Linked DNA regions of Hydrogenophaga sp. SL48. The protein of the gene in region 2 interacts with the protein of the main gene of each other region in a pairwise test. Links are inferred from orthologs where the notes say so. Each region holds a gene or a part of one and is shown on either strand. Other genes may lie near its edges.

What was found.
Region 1: the proteins of zapD (region 2) and ftsZ interact in binary tests that used the Escherichia coli proteins (3 or more experiments, as listed by UniProt). The link is inferred for Hydrogenophaga sp. SL48 from one-to-one orthologs.

Annotation. Positions count from the first base shown.
Region 1 is NZ_CP063400.1:3,763,572-3,772,650, forward strand. Bases 5,044-7,960 are described here. They hold ftsZ (cell division protein FtsZ), read right to left. Parts: upstream 7,148-7,960; coding sequence 5,939-7,147; downstream 5,044-5,938. Other genes in these bases: lpxC (UDP-3-O-acyl-N-acetylglucosamine deacetylase), read right to left, coding at 5,044-5,760; ftsA (cell division protein FtsA), read right to left, coding at 7,405-7,960. Also shown: IM738_RS17820 (transglycosylase domain-containing protein), read left to right, coding at 1-17; IM738_RS17825 (lysophospholipid acyltransferase family protein), read left to right, coding at 139-756; IM738_RS17830 (phosphatidate cytidylyltransferase), read left to right, coding at 788-1,774; crossover junction endodeoxyribonuclease RuvC, read left to right, coding at 1,783-2,331; IM738_RS17840 (sensor histidine kinase), read left to right, coding at 2,334-4,583; IM738_RS17845 (hypothetical protein), read right to left, coding at 4,636-4,812; more of lpxC, read right to left, coding at 4,837-5,043; more of ftsA, read right to left, coding at 7,961-8,634; IM738_RS17865 (cell division protein FtsQ/DivIB), read right to left, coding at 8,648-9,079. UniProt on the Escherichia coli protein: Essential cell division protein that forms a contractile ring structure (Z ring) at the future cell division site. The regulation of the ring assembly controls the timing and the location of cell division.
Region 2 is NZ_CP063400.1:347,024-354,246, reverse strand. The notes cover bases 3,475-6,261. They hold zapD (cell division protein ZapD), read left to right. Parts: upstream 3,475-4,383; coding sequence 4,384-5,139; downstream 5,140-6,261. Other genes in these bases: IM738_RS01625 (ATP-binding protein), read right to left, coding at 5,798-6,261; IM738_RS01630 (NUDIX domain-containing protein), read right to left, coding at 5,314-5,814; IM738_RS01635 (DNA gyrase inhibitor YacG), read left to right, coding at 5,148-5,345; coaE (dephospho-CoA kinase), read left to right, coding at 3,748-4,338; IM738_RS01650 (prepilin peptidase), read left to right, coding at 3,475-3,735. Also shown: type IV-A pilus assembly ATPase PilB, read left to right, coding at 1-1,636; IM738_RS01655 (type II secretion system F family protein), read left to right, coding at 1,667-2,884; more of IM738_RS01650, read left to right, coding at 2,884-3,474; more of IM738_RS01625, read right to left, coding at 6,262-6,676; bifunctional glutamate N-acetyltransferase/amino-acid acetyltransferase ArgJ, read right to left, coding at 6,710-7,223. UniProt on the Escherichia coli protein: Cell division factor that enhances FtsZ-ring assembly. Directly interacts with FtsZ and promotes bundling of FtsZ protofilaments, with a reduction in FtsZ GTPase activity.

The DNA.
Region 1 (9,079 bases), 3.4 Mb from region 2 along the record:
ATGTGCAGGCGCCGTGAACAGGCTCCCCCCTGCGCCGCTTCGCGGCTTCCCCCCGGGGGGACGACACCTGCGGCCGGGCGAAGCCCGTTCCGCGGTGTCCCTGGGTTTGGGCATCGCGCTCGTGGCCTGGACAGCCCCATGAACTGGCGTGCACAGGCCATGGGCTTGTTCCTGCTGGGGCTGGTTCGGGCGCTCACGGGCGCGCAGGCCCGCTGGTACGGTTGCCCGCCCAAGGCCGAGCAGCGCATCTATTTCGCCAACCACCAGAGCCATGCCGACCTGGTGCTGATGTGGGCCGCCTTGCCCGAGGAGTTGCGCAGCATCACCCGCCCCATCGCGGCCAGGGACTACTGGACCTCGTCGAACTTCAAGCGCTGGATCACCACCGCCGTCTTCAACGCGGTCTATGTGGAGCGGGAGCGCAAGGGCGATGAAGATCCGCTGCAACCCCTGATCGACGCGCTCGACAGCGGCGATTCGCTGATCCTGTTCCCGGAGGGCACGCGCGGCCACGAGGAAGATCCGCAGCCGTTCAAATCCGGCCTGTACAACCTGGCCCACCGTTTCCCCCGCGTGGTGCTGGTGCCCGCCTGGATCCACAATGTGCAGCGCGTGATGCCCAAGGGCGAAGTGATTCCGGTGCCGGTGCTGTGCTCGGTCACCTTCGGCGAACCTGTGGCGCTGGGAGCGGACGAAGCCCGCGCCGATTTCCTGCGCCGCGCGCGCGAGGCCGTGATGGCCCTGAGAGACGTCTGAACCCCATGCACCCCCTCCGGGCCAATGCGGCATGACCTCCTTCCTGCGCAGCCTCACCGCGGACCAACAGGTCAGCCTGGTGTTCGTGGTCCTGTTCGGCCTGCTGGTGCTGGCCAGCGGTGTCGCCTTGCTGCTCTCGTTGCGCGAGCGCAAGAAGCTCGATCCGGTGCCCGACCTCCACCAGCGGCTGCAGGACTACCAGGCCCTGCTGCGGAATTCATGGCTCATGGCGCTGGTGTTCTGGGTGGGCTGGGCGGCCGGAGACGGCGTGGCCATCGTGCTGTTCGGCTTCGTGTCGTTCTTCATCCTGCGCGAGTTCATCAGCCTCTCGCCCACACGGCGCGGCGACCACCGCAGCCTGGTGCTGGCCTTCTTCATCGTGCTGCCGCTGCAGTACGCCCTGGTCTGGAACCGCGAGTTCAACCTGTTCACCGTGTTCATCCCGGTCTATGTGTTCCTGGCCATTCCGGTGGTGAGCGCGCTGGGGAACGACCCGCAGCGGTTTCTGGAGCGCAACGCCAAGCTGCAGTGGGGCATCATGGTCTGCGTCTACGGCATGAGCCATGTGCCGGCCCTGCTGCTGCTCAACTTCCCGCGGTTTGCCGGCAAAACCGCCTTCCTGGTGTTTTTCCTCGTGCTGGTGGTGCAGACCTGCATGCTGGTGCAGCATGTCGTGGCGTGGCGCCTGAACCGGCCGGTGGCGCCCGCCATCAGCCAGAGTTTTCAGTGGCGCAGCTGGGCCGCCGGTCTGCTGGCGGGCGGCCTGCTCGGCGCGGCCCTGGCGGGCCTCACCCCGTTCAAGCCCCTGCCCGCGCTGGCCATGGCCTTGATCGCCTGCGCCGCCGGCTCGTTCGGCCACCTGGTGATGAAAGCCATCAAGCGCGACCGTGGCATCACCCACTGGGGCTCGGCGGGCCGCTCGGTCACCGGCGCCAGCGGCCTGCTGGACCGGGTGGACGCCCTGTGTTTTGCCGCCCCGGTGTTCTTCCACTCGGTGCGCTGGAACTTCAACCTCTGAGGCACACCATGCGCATCCTCGGTATCGACCCCGGTCTGCAGTGCACCGGCTTTGGCGTGGTGGATGCCGAAGGCGCCGACCTGCACTACGTGGCCAGCGGCACGGTACAGACCAGCCCCAAGGACGGCGCGTTGCTGCCCGAGCGGCTGAAGATCCTGTTCGACGGCATCAGCGAGGTGGTGAAGCGTTACCAGCCCGAGGTCTCGGCCTGCGAGATCGTGTTCGTCAACGTCAACCCCCAGGCCACCTTGCTGCTGGGCCAGGCGCGTGGCTGCTGTTTGACCGCGCTGGTGGCCAACGGCCTGACGGTGGCGGAGTACACCGCACTCCAGCTGAAAAAAGCGGTGGTTGGTTACGGACGCGCCGACAAGGCACAGATGCAGGAGATGGTGAAGCGGCTGCTGAAGCTGCCCGGCCTGCCGGGCAAGGACGCGGCCGACGCGCTGGGTCTGTGCATCACCCACGCGCAGGTGGCGCGCTCGGTGGCGGCGATCAACAAGGTGTCGCCACTGCAGGCGCGGACGCACGCGGCCTACAAGGGCGGGCGGAGCTACTGAACATGAAGCTGGCGCCACGCCGCACCCTCAGCCTCAGTGCCTGGCTCGCGCTGGCATTCACCCTCCTGTCGGTGCTGCTCACCCTGCTGCTGACGCTGCTGAGCGACCGCACGGCCAGCACGCAGGTGCGCGCGAACATCGGGTCCAACCTCGCGGAGCTCGCCAACCAGACCGTCAGCCGCCTGGACCACGCCATGTTCGAACGCTACCGAGAGGTGCAACTCATGGCCCTCCGGCTCGGCGACGCACCCGACCTGGTTGAGGTTCGAACCGAAATCGACCGCTTGCAGCAGAGCTATCCCACCTACGCCTGGATCGGCGTGACCGATCCCGCCGGCAAGGTGCTGGTGGCGACGCGCAACATGCTGGAGGGCGTCGATGTCTCGGCGCGGCCGTGGTTTGGCAATGCCCTGCGGGACAAGCCCATGGGCGACGTGCATGAGGCCCAGCTGCTGGGCCAGCTGTTGGGCAGCGCGGATGTCGAACCGCTGCGCTTGGTCGATATCGCTTTTCCCCTGCGCAGCGCACAGGGCCAGTTCAGGGGCGTGCTGGGCGTGCACCTGTCATGGCAATGGGCCCGCGACATCAAACAGGCGATCTTCGTCTCCGTCGGGCGCAGCCGCACCGTCGATCCGCTGATCGTTTCATCGGCGGGCATGGTGTTGCTCGGACCGCCCGATGTGCAGGGCAGCATGCTCAGACTGCCCAGCCTGGATGCCGCTGGACGCGGAGACAACGGCTACGTGCGCGAAACCTGGCCCGACGGCAAGGACTACCTGGTCGGGTACAGCGGCGACCGCGGCGTCAATGCCTACCCCGGTCTGGGCTGGCGTGTGCTGGTCCGCCAGGACCTCAGCGAGGCCTACGCACCGGTCAACCAGCTGCATCTGCGGGTGCTGGTCGGCGGCTTGCTGGCGGCCGTGCTGTTTTCGCTGCTGGGCTGGGGGGTCGCCCGCCTGATCACCCGCCCCTTGCTGGACCTCACCGATGTCGCCCGCGGCATCGAAGCCGGCTATGCGGTGAAGGCGCCGTCGGCCAATGCCTACGCCGAGGTGTCGATTCTGGGCAAGGCCTTCAACTCGCTGGTGAAGAAGCTGCAGGACAACGAGTCCGAGGTGCGCCAGCTCAACGTGTCGCTGGAGCGCCGGGTGCATGAGCGCACTGCCGAGATGCAGGACGCCCTGGAACGGTCCATCGCCAGTGAAGAGCGCATGCAGATGGTGATCGAGACCGCGCAGGACCCGTTCATCGGCATGGACTTCCATGGCCGCATCACCGAATGGAACACACAGGCCGAGCAGCTGTTTGGCTGGAAGCGCGATGACGTGCTGGGCAAGTCATTGGCCCACCTCATCATCCCCGAGCGCCACCAGACCGCCTTCGTCCAGGCCTTGGCGCACTACCTGAGCACCGGGCAGGCGCCCTTCGAGGGCAAGCTGCTTGAGCGCACCGTGAGGGACCGCCGGGGCCGTGAGATCCCCGCGGAAATGAAGATCGGCCTGATCGACACCGGTGGCGTGCAGCTGTTCAGCGCTTTCGTGCACAACATCTCTGAGCGCAAGGAAATGCAGCGCCTCAAGAGCGAGTTCATCTCCACCGTCTCGCACGAACTTCGCACGCCGCTGACCTCGATCTACGTCACGCTGAGCATGCTCGGATCGGGGAGGGTCGGGGAGTTGTCGGCCGACGTGCAGGAGCTCATGAAGATTTCCCTCCAGAACTGTGAACGCCTGATCCGCCTGATCAACGACGTGATCGACGTGGAGAAGATGGACTCGCAGCAATTCACCTACGACATGAAGCGCCAGCCCCTGCGGCCGCTGGTCGAGACCGCCATCCGGGACACGCAGTCCTTTGCCGACAGCTTCGGCGTGCGCTTCCAGTTCGACGTGATCGACGACGGTGAGGTGATGGCCGATGGCGACCGCATCGTGCAGGTCGTGAGCAACCTGCTGTCCAACGCGGCGAAGTTCTCACCCCCTGGGGGGCTGGTTCAGGTGATGTTGAGCGCCAACGCCCAGCGGGTGCGCCTGGGGGTGATCGACCGCGGGCCGGGCGTGCCCGCCAAGTTCCGGGACCAGGTGTTCGAGCGTTTCGCCCAGGCCGACGGCTTGGATCGCCGGCAGAAGGGCGGCACCGGACTGGGCCTGAACATCTGCCGCACCATCGTCAAGGAGCACGGCGGCGAGATCGGTTTCGACAGCGAAGAAGGTGTGCGCACCGAATTCCACGTCGAACTGCCTCGCGCCTGACCGATCAGCTGCGCGCGTTCCCCGCCGGATGGTCTTGGGGCCGTTCAGTGCTTCAGAGCAGGCGCTCAAGCACGAGGATGCCGAAGAACCCCAGCGCAGCAAACAGCGCCACCTTGAGAACCACCCAGCCCCAATGCAGGTAGCGCGGGTTTCGGGTCACGGCGTAGGCCGCGAAGCACACGCCCGAGACGATCAGCAGCAGGACCAGCGCGAAGCGCAGCAGCAGCATGGTGGGTGACCGGCGTGGGTGCGCTCACCAGGCCGGTGCCAGCTGCGCGAAACCACTGGGGGCCTCGCGCTCGTGTTCGAAGCTCACCACCTCGTAAGCCTCGGGCAGCGCCAGCAAAGCGCGCAACAGGAGGTTGTTCATCGCATGGCCGCTGCGGAAGGCGCTGTAGGCGGCCAGCAGCGGCTTGCCGATGATGTAGAGGTCACCGATGGCGTCCAGGATCTTGTGCTTGACGAACTCGTCCTGGTACCGCAGGCCGTCGGCGTTGAGCACCTTCACATCGTCCATCACGATGGCGTTGTCCAGCCCCCCGCCGAGCGCCAGCCCGTGGGACCGCATCATCTCGACATCGCGGGTGAAACCGAAGGTGCGGGCCCGGGCGATCTCGCGCGCATAACGTCCGCTGCCCATGTCGAACTCCACGCGCTGGCCGCTGGAATTCACCGCCGGGTGGTCGAACTCGATCTCGAAGGCCAGCTTGTAGCCATGGAACGGGTCCAGCCGCGCCCATTTGAGCGTGCGGCCCTCACCCTCGCGCACCTCCACCGGCCGTTTGAGCCGGATGAAGCGCTTGGGCGCCTTCTGCATGGCGATGCCGGCGCTCTGAAGCAGGTAAACGAACGAGGCCGAGGAGCCATCCAGGATCGGAACCTCTTCGGCCGTGATGTCCACGTACAGGTTGTCCAGCCCCAGCCCGGCGGCGGCACTCATGATGTGCTCGATGGTCTGCACCTTCACGCCACCGTTGGAGATGGTCGATGCCATGCGCGTGTCGGACACGGCGTCGGCGTTCACCGGAATCTCCACCGGCTCGGGCAGATCGACGCGGCGGAACACGATGCCGGTGTCGGGCGCGGCCGGCCGCAGCGTCAGCTCCACGCGCTGACCGCTGTGCAGACCGACGCCAACGGCTTTGGTGAGAGATTTCAGGGTGCGTTGAGCAAGCATCCGGTGATTTTAAGTTTCGCGGGCGAAAACGCGCTGACCAGAAAAACTATCCCGGCGATTGCCCCCAAACGCTTCGCCAGCAGTGCCCCTTCGGGAACACCGCAGAACCGGCTTCGCCGGGCCGCAGGTGTTGCCCACTGGGGGGTGACGCCGCAGGCGGCGCGGGGGGGGCACCTGCTCAATCTGCCTGCTTGCGCAGGAAAGCCGGGATCTCGAAGTCGTCCATGCCGCCCGACGCCAGCGCGTCCACCTTGGCCGCCGCCTGGGTGCGGTTGGTGCGCCACACGCTGGGCACGGCCATGGAGTGGTAGTCGGGCTGGCTGGCGCCTGACGTGCCCACGGGTGTGTTCATCGTCGGCACGTTGAACGGCGTGTTGTCGGTGCCGGTGCGCAGCACCTGCAGCGGGGGCGCGGTGCGGCGGACGCCCTGGCGGCTCAGGCCGGTGGCGACCACGGTGACGCGCATCTCGTCGCCCAGCTCGTCGTCGTAGGCTGCGCCGTAGATCACGTGCGCGTCCGGCGAAGCGTAGGCGCGGATCGTGTTCATGGCCAGCTTGGATTCCGACAGCTTGAGCGAACCCTTGGCGGCGGTGACCAGCACCAGCACACCCTTGGCGCCCGAGAGGTCGATGCCTTCCAGCAACGGGCAGGCCACGGCCTGCTCGGCGGCAATGCGTGCGCGGTCGGGGCCGGCGGCCACGGCGGTGCCCATCATGGCCTTGCCGGGTTCGCCCATCACGGTGCGCACGTCTTCGAAGTCGACGTTCACGTTGCCGTACTCGTTGATGATCTCGGCAATGCCGCCCACCGCGTTTTTCAACACGTCGTTGGCATGGGCGAAGGCATCGTCCTGTGTCACGTCGTCGCCCAGCACTTCAAGCAACTTGTCGTTGAGCACCACGATCAGCGAGTCCACATTGGCTTCGAGTTCGGCCAGGCCCGCATCGGCGTTCTGCATGCGCTTGCCGCCTTCGAAGTCGAAGGGTTTGGTGACCACGCCCACGGTCAGGATGCCCATTTCCTTGGCCACGCGGGCGATCACGGGGGCGGCGCCGGTGCCGGTGCCGCCGCCCATGCCGGCGGTGATGAAGAGCATGTGCGCGCCGTCGATGGCGGTGCGGATTTCGTCGATCGCGAGTTCGGCGGCCTCGCGGCCCTTCTCGGGCTTGCTGCCCGCGCCCAGGCCGCTCGCACCGAGCTGGATGGTGCGGCCGGCAGCGCTGCGGGTGAGCGCCTGCGCATCGGTGTTGGCGCAGATGAACTCCACGCCCTGCACGTGGCGGGAAATCATGTGGTCCACCGCGTTGCCACCACCACCACCCACGCCGATCACCTTGATCTGCGTGCCTGCGTTGAATTCCTCGACTTCAATCATTTCGATGCTCATGTTGCTCTCCTGGGTGTGCCCTTGACCGCTGGGTGCCGGGCGTTGTTTCAATTCAAAAATCGGATTCGGTTCGTTGTGCTGTGAGGCGCCTCAGCCAGGCGGTCCGGTGCAATCGGTGCATCGGGATCGACATTTCGGTCGGGTGAGGGGGCGCAACGACCAGGGCACCGTCGAACTGGCTTTGCCAGGCGACCAGTGCCGCCCCCTTGAGGGGGTGACGCGCTGCAGGCGCGGCGCAGGGGTGATCAGTCGATTCATCAGAATGTCCCCACAAACCAGTTTTTCATGCGGTCCAGCGCGCTCTGCATGGAGCCCGCCTTCTGCGCCACCTTGTGCCCGCGCACCCGGGCGATCCGTGCCTCTTCCAGCAGGCCCATGACCGTCGCCGCGCGCGGCTGGGCCACCATGTCGGACAGCGCCGAGGCGTAGTGCGGCATGCCCCGGCGAACGGGCTTGAGGAAGATGTCCTCGCCCAGCTCGACCATGCCCGGCATGACCGCGCTGCCGCCCGTGAGCACGATGCCCGACGACAGCACCTCTTCGAAACCCGAGTCGCGGATCACCTGCTGCACCAGCGCAAAGATCTCTTCCACCCGGGGCTCGATCACGCCCGCCAGCGCCTGGCGGCTGAGCATGCGCGGGCCGCGGTCGCCCAGGCCGGGCACTTCCACCTGCTGGTCCGGGTCGGCCAGCAACTGCTTGGCGCAGCCGTGTTCGACCTTGATGTCTTCGGCGTCCTTGGTGGGCGTGCGCAGCGCCATGGCGATGTCGCTGGTGATCAGGTCGCCCGCGATCGGGATCACCGCCGTGTGGCGGATCGCGCCGCCGGCGAAGATCGCCACGTCGGTGGTGCCCGCGCCGATGTCCACCAGCGCCACGCCCAGTTCCTTTTCGTCGTCGGTCAGCACCGCCTGGCTGGAGGCCAGCGGGTTGAGCATGAGCTGGTCCACCTCCAGGCCGCAGCGGCGCACGCACTTGATGATGTTTTCGGCCGCGCTCTGCGCGCCAGTGACGATGTGCACCTTGGCTTCGAGCCGGATGCCGCTCATGCCGATGGGCTCTTTCACCTCCTGGCCGTCGATCACGAACTCCTGCGGCTCGACCAGCAGCAGGCGCTGGTCGGTGGAGATGTTGATGGCCTTGGCGGTCTCGATCACGCGCGCCACGTCGGCCTGGGTCACCTCGCGGTCCTTGATCGCCACCATGCCGCTGCTGTTGATGCCGCGGATGTGGCTGCCGGTGATGCCGGTGTAGACGCGGGCGATGCGGCAGTCGGCCATCAGCTCGGCCTCTTTCAGCGCCTGCTGGATGCTCTGCACGGTGGCGTCGATGTTGACGACCACGCCGCGCTTGAGGCCGTGGCTGGCGGACACACCCAGACCGGCGAGCTTGAGCTCGCCCGTGGTCTGGACCTCGGCCACCACCACCATGATCTTGGCGGTGCCAATGTCCAGTCCCACCACCAAATCCTTGTATTCCTTGGCCATGATCGTTTTCTGTTCAGCGGGTTGGTGTTGGTTTCTTGGGGTCGTCTTCGGTCACCGTGGTCACGCCCTGCACACGCAGCGCGTAGCCATTGGGGTAACGCAGGTCCACGGTCTGCAGCGCACCGGGGTAGCGCTGGGTCAGCTGGCCCAGGGTGGCGGTGAAGCGGCGGGTGCGCTCCAGCAGGTCTTCGGGCGTGCCGCGGCCCAGCTCGATGCGGGCGCCGTTGTCGAGCTCGGCGCGCCAGTTGCCGCGCTCGTTGAGCTCCAGCCGCACCAGGCCCATCTCCAGCCGGCCCAGTTCGGCCGACAGCGTCTGGTACAGCGCCCACACCTGTGGCGCCTGCTCCACCGGACCGGCCAGCTCGGGCAGGCCGTCGCCATCGTCGGGGCTCGCCTCGAACACCTCGCCCAGGCGGCTGACCAGTTGGCCCGACCCGGCCTGGCC
Region 2 (7,223 bases):
GGCGGAGGAGCTCTACAGGAAGGCCCAGAGCGGGCGCACCAGCTTCATTGCAGAGTTGACCGGATCGGGGGCGGTCTCACCTTCAGACCTCGCCCACACGATGTCGACGGCGTTTGCCGCTCCGCTGCTGGATCTTGATGCCATTGATGTCCAGCGCCTTCCCAAGGGCTTGCTGGACGCAAAGATTTGTAGCGACTACCGCATTGTTGTGCTGAGCAAGCGCAACAACCGCTTGATGGTTGCAACAGCGGATCCCGCCGATCAACAGGCGGCTGAAAAAATCAAGTTCGCCACCCAGTTGGGCGTTGACTGGGTCATTGCCGAATACGACAAGCTGAGCAAGCTGGTGGAGAGCCAGTCGACGACCGCCAATGAAGCGATGGATAACATCGTTGGCGGCGATTTCGAGTTCGATGACATCCCCATTGATGCACAGGATGCTCCTGAAAAGAATGCGGTGTCGGAGGTTGATGACGCACCAGTCGTCAAGTTTCTTCACAAGATGCTGCTGGATGCGTTCAACATGCGCGCGTCCGACCTTCATTTTGAGCCCTACGAACACACCTACCGTGTGCGCTTTCGCGTGGACGGAGAGCTGAGGGAAATCGCGTCTCCGCCGATCGCGATCAAGGACAAGCTGGCCTCCCGCATCAAGGTGATTTCTCGTATGGACATCTCCGAAAAGCGGGTGCCACAGGATGGCCGCATGAAGCTCAAGGTGGGGCCTGAGCGTGTGATCGATTTTCGTGTCAGCACGCTGCCGACGCTGTTCGGCGAGAAGATCGTGATCCGTATCCTGGATCCGAGCAGCGCCAAGGTGGGCATTGATGCCCTGGGTTATGAGCCCGAAGAGAAAGAACGGTTGCTGAGCGCCATTTCGAGACCCTATGGCATGGTTCTGGTGACGGGACCCACCGGTTCCGGAAAAACCGTTTCACTCTACACCTGCCTGAACCTGCTGAACAAGCCGGGCATCAACATCTCCACGGCGGAAGACCCTTCGGAAATCAACCTGCCCGGGGTCAACCAGGTCAACGTCAATGAAAAGGCTGGGCTGACGTTTGCTGCCGCCCTCAAAGCTTTCTTGCGCCAGGATCCAGATGTGATCATGGTGGGTGAAATTCGTGACTTGGAAACCGCCGATATTTCCATCAAGGCCGCGCAGACCGGTCACATGGTGCTGTCGACACTTCACACCAATGACGCCCCCACCACGTTGACGCGAATGATGAACATGGGCATCCCCACGTTCAACATTGCTTCCAGTGTGATCCTCATCACCGCACAGCGACTGGCACGCCGACTGTGCCCGAACTGCAAAACGACGCTGGATGTGCCTCGAAAAGCCTTGCTGGACGCCGGTTTCAAGGCCGAAGAGCTGGATGGCAGCTGGACCCCCTATAAGCCTGTGGGATGTTCTGCTTGCAACAATGGCTACAAGGGCCGGGTCGGCATCTACCAGGTGATGCCGATCTCTGAGGAAATTCAAAGAATCATTCTTAAAGGCGGCAGCGCGCTTGACATCGCGCAACAGGCCACGCGGGAAGGTGTCCGGACCTTGCGTGAGTCGGGCCTTCTCAAGGTCAGGCAAGGCATGACTTCGCTGGAAGAAGTGCTGAGCGTCACCAACGAGTAAGCCCTATCCGGCCCAGAACCCGAGGATCACATGGCAACCGCAGCTAGCAAAACCACCAAGGACTTCGTTTTCGTATGGGAAGGCAAGGACCGCAACGGCAAACCGGTCCGGGGCGAGACGCGTGCCGTGGGTGAGAACCAGGTTTCTGCGGCGCTGCGCAGGCAAGGCATTGTCGCGACCAAGGTCAAAAAGCGTCGCATGAGTTCGGGCAAGCGCATCAAGCCCAAGGACATCGCCATTTTCACGAGGCAGCTCGCCACCATGATGAAGGCCGGTGTCCCGCTTCTGCAGGCATTCGATATCGTGGGACGCGGGAACCCCAATCCCAGCGTGTCCAAGCTGCTCAACGACATTCGGTCCGACGTGGAAACCGGCACCTCGCTGAGCGCTGCATTCAGGAAAAATCCGCTGTACTTCGACAGCCTCTATTGCAACCTGGTGGAAGCAGGGGAAGCCGCCGGTATCCTTGAAGAATTGCTGGACAGGCTCGCTGTCTACATGGAAAAAACCGAGGCGATCAAGTCAAAGATCAAGTCGGCGCTCATGTACCCGGTGGCTGTGATCATCGTGGCTTTTGTGGTCGTTGCGGTGATCATGATTTTCGTGATCCCGTCTTTCAAACAGGTGTTCACCTCGTTCGGCGCCGATCTGCCGGCACCCACGCTGTTTGTGATCGCAATGAGCGAGTTTTTCACCGAATACTGGTGGCTCATTTTTGGTGGCCTGGGTGGCGGCATCTACTTTTTCATGCAAGCCTGGAGGCGGAATGAAAAAGTCCAAATGTTCATGGACCGATTGATGTTGAGAATGCCGATTTTTGGTTCGCTCGTGGAAAAGTCGGTGATCGCCAGGTGGACACGCACCCTTTCCACCATGTTTGCCGCTGGTGTGCCATTGGTTGAGGCCCTGGATTCTGTGGGTGGGGCGTCGGGCAACTCGGTGTATGCGAAGGCCACCGAAAGAATTCAGCAAGAGGTCTCTACCGGCACCAGCCTCACCAATGCCATGAGCAACGTCAATCTGTTTCCCTCCATGGTGCTGCAGATGTGCGCGATCGGTGAAGAGTCGGGCTCGATCGATCACATGCTCGGCAAGGCGGCCGATTTTTACGAAGCCGAAGTCGATGACATGGTGGCCGGTCTCTCCAGCCTGATGGAGCCCATCATCATCGTGATTCTGGGCACCATCATCGGTGGGATTGTGGTTTCGATGTATCTGCCCATCTTCAAGCTGGGCCAGGTGGTTTGATCAGCGCTGCGAGCCTGCTCGACGCGTCGGTTCTCGGCGTGTTGGGGCTGTTGATTGGAAGCTTCCTGAACGTGGTCATCCACCGTCTGCCCAAGATGATGGAGATGCGGTGGGCGGCCGAGTGTGCCGAGCTCCAGGGCACCGCACCGCTGGAGGAGGCGGGGAAAACTCCATTCAACTTGATGGTGCCAAGGTCTCGCTGCCCCCATTGCAGTCACCAGATTCGCTGGTTCGAGAACATCCCTGTGGCCAGCTACCTGGTGTTGGGCGGCAAATGCTCCCACTGCCGCGCGCCGATCAGCCCACGTTACCCCTTGATCGAGCTCGTCAATGGCGCCTTCTTCGCCTGGTGTGGCTGGACCTGGGGACTGGACGGGACGGCGCTGGCATGGTGCGGCTTTGCGGCCGCGATCCTGACCTTGGCTTGGATTGACTGGGACACGACGCTGCTGCCTGATGACATCACACTGCCATTGCTGTGGGCGGGTTTGTGTGCAGCTGCAACACGCATCACAGAGACACCCCTCCCTGATGCCCTGTGGGGTGCTGTCGCGGGATACCTGTCACTGTGGCTGGTGTATTGGGGCTTCAAGCTTGCCACGGGCAAGGAAGGCATGGGCTATGGCGACTTCAAACTGTTTGCGGCGCTGGGAGCTTGGTTTGGCTGGCAGGCGTTGATTCCCATCATTCTCATGGCATCGCTGATTGGTGCGGTCATCGGCATTGGCATGAAGGTGTTTGCCCAGCTCCGAGAGGGCGGGTACCTGCCCTTCGGTCCCTTTCTGGCGTTGGCGGGGCTGACGTCCCTGTTGTTCGGTCCGCAATCCATCCTGGCCGTGATCGGTCTTTGACGGAGTGGTCCAGTGCTGCGCTTGGGACTCACCGGGGGTGTTGGCAGCGGGAAAAGCACCGTTGCTCGTGAGTTGCAGAGCCTGGGTGCCGCGCTGATCGACGCGGATGCCATCTCCCGCCAATGCACCTTGGCCAACGGCTCGGCCATGCCAGCCATCGCCCGCCAGTTTGGCCCCCACTTCGTGACACCTGCGGGCGCCATGGACCGCAACCGCATGCGCGAACACGTTTTTGCCCATCCCGAAGCTCGGCAAGCGCTGGAGGCGATCGTTCATCCGCTGGTCCAACAAGAGATCCGTCGGCAATCAGACTTGGCCCAATCACCGTGCCTGGTGTTCGACATACCCCTGTTGGTGGAGTCGCCACATTGGCGCCATCAACTGGACCGCATCCTGATCGTCGACTGCACTGAAGAAACGCAAATCCGACGTGTACAAGCGCGCAACGGCTGGGAAAGAGTCGCAGTTGAAGCGGTCATTCGCCAACAGAGCGCGCGTGAACACCGACTGGCGGCCGCAGATGGGGTGCTGTGGAACGACGGCGTGGACTTGCAGGTCCTTCGTCATGAGGTGCAGCGAATGGCCGCCCGGTTGGGGCTATGATGCCCCTCCAATGAACGACGCTTTTCTCCGCGAACCGCCGCCGCCGTGATCCTGTACGAATATCCCTTCAACGAACGCGTTCGGACCTATCTTCGGCTGGAGCAACTGTTTGCACGGCTCGCTGAACTGATGGCCCGATCGAGCCCACTCGACCATCACTTCGCCATCCAAACCATCTTTGAAGTCATGGATGTGGCCGCGCGTGCAGACATGAAGTCAGACGTTCTGAAAGACATCGACCGCCACCGCCTTCAACTCAACAGCTATCGAGGCAACCCTGCCATTTCGGAGCGTGTGCTCGATGAGGTCATCGGACAGCTGGATGCCTGCTTCGCTCAACTCAGCGGTCTGGCAGGCAAAACGGGCCAGTCGCTCACCGAGAACGACTGGTTGATGGCCATACGCAGTCGCATCGGCATCCCTGGCGGCACTTGTGAGTTCGATCTCCCCGCCTATTTCCATTGGCAGCATCGCCCTGTGCAACACCGCCAGGCCGATCTGCAGCGTTGGTCCCAGACATTGGTGCCCTTGGCTGAGGCCATCTCCCTGTTGATGAAGATGATGCGGGACTCAGGCTCTCCCCACAAGGTGATTGCGCCCGGCGGACAGTTTCAACAGAACCTGCCACAAGGCCGGACCTACCAGTTGCTGCGTCTGGCCATTGATCCTCTTCTGGGATTGATACCTGAAATCAGTGGCAATCGGCTGATGCTGTCGGTGCGACTGCTGCGCCAGGGCGACGACGAGCGGCTGCACCCGGCACCGGATGACGCAGCGTTCGAGCTGACGCTCTGCATTTGAACCCGAGGATGAACGCGCCGGACGTTCCCCCGAAACGTGTCCGCTGCCCCGCCTGCGGCGGTCAGAGCGTCTACGCGCCATCCAACCCCTATCGACCATTTTGCAGCGATCGCTGCAAAAACCTGGACCTCGGCGCATGGGCCAGCGAACGGTTTTCGCTGCCCGAGCACGAAATCAACAGCGATCCTGATTTCGAGAAGAGCTGATTTCGTCAGCCCCCATTTCATCGCTGAGCCACGCCAGCACAGGCACCGTGCCAGGCAACACCGGCTCACAACTCACAGGAAGCCGTTCCCAACCGTACCGCTGGCCTTCATGCATCTGCAACGCACCTTCCCAGGTGAAAACCTTGCAGAAGTGCAACCGCACCAGCGCGTGAGGGTAGTCCACCATGGAGGTCTTCCAAAGGTGGGGCTGTCCGATCGTGACGCCAATTTCCTCTTGCAACTCGCGCCGCAGCGCCTGCTCGATCGTTTCGCCAGCTTCCAGCTTGCCTCCAGGAAACTCCCAGTAACCCGCGTAGGCTTTGCCTTCAGGGCGCGATGTGAGCAGAAAACGTCCATCAGGGGCAATGAGCACGCCCACCGCCACCTCGGTCACGGGGCGTTGGCCGCCCTCCGGCTCTGCGCCGCCGCCGTCCACCACCAGTGTTTCGCGCTCAGGTGCCCGTGCCATGGGAGCCAGCGTAATCACGTGCAAACTGGTAGGCCACACGACCGCTGCGCGAACCACGCTCCAGCGCCCACACAAGGGCCTGAGGACGCGCCGCATCGATGTCGGCGGCAGGGACGCCGAATGACGACAGCCATTGCCGCACGATGGCGAGGTACTCGTCCTGGCTGAACGGATAGAAGCTGACCCACAGGCCGAACCGTTCGGACAACGAGATTTTTTCTTCTACCACCTCGCCCGGGTGCACTTCACCGTCGGGTGTGTGCGTGTAGCTGAGGTTTTCCTTCATGTACTCGGGCAGCAGATGACGGCGGTTGCTGGTCGCATAGATCAGCACGTTGTCCCCGGCGGCGGACACCGAACCATCCAGCACGGATTTCAGCGCCTTGTAGCCCGCCTCGCCGTCCTCAAAACTGAGGTCATCGCAAAACACGATGAAGCGCTCGGGCCGATCGGCCACCACATCGACAATATCGGGCAAATCAACCAGATCGCCCTTGTCTACCTCGATCAGTCGCAACCCTTGAGACGCGTACTCGTGCAAGCAAGCCTTGACCAGCGACGATTTTCCGGTACCCCGTGCACCGGTAAGCAAGACGTTGTTGGCGGGCAGGCCCTTCACAAACTGCAGCGTGTTGCGCTGGATCTTGTCTTTCTGCCCGTCAATCTCCTGGAGGTCGGCCAAGTTGATCTCCGCCACGTGCCGGACCGGCTCCAGAGCGCCATGCCCGCTGCTGCGTTTGCGATAGCGAAAGGCGATTGATGCAGACCAGTCAGGCGCACCCAGCGGCTGGGGCAGCACCGACTCGATGCGTTCAATCAGGTGTTCGGCCCGCTGAATGAGCCGTTCGACATGTTCGTTCATCTGCAGCATCCTCGAAGGCCAGCCAGCCTGGGCTCAGGACCGGTAGTCGGCGTTGATGGTCACGTAGTCGTGGCTGAAGTCGCAGGTCCAGACCGTCTCGGTGATGTCGCCCCGTCCAAGCCCGATGCGCACCAGGATCTCCGCCGCCTTCATCACGCGCTGGCCATCTTCTTCGCGATAGTCGGGGTGGCGCCCCCCTTTTCGGACCACATGCACATCGCCCAAGTGCAACTCGATCTTCGTCGCGTCCAGATCGGCGATGCCCGCATAACCCACGGCCGCCAGGATACGGCCGAGGTTCGGATCACTGGCAAAAAACGCAGTCTTCACCAGCGGGGAGTGGGCCACGGCATAGGCGGCCTTGAGGCATTCCTCGCTGTTCTGCCCACCTTCGACGCGCACCGTGATGAACTTGGTGGCGCCTTCGCCATCTCGCACGATGGCGTGGGCAAGGAACTGGGCCACTTCCGTGAGCGCCAGTAGCAGCGCCTGTCCATCCGCGCTGTCCAGGTCTGTCACCGGGTCGTTGCCCGCTTTGCCCGTAGCA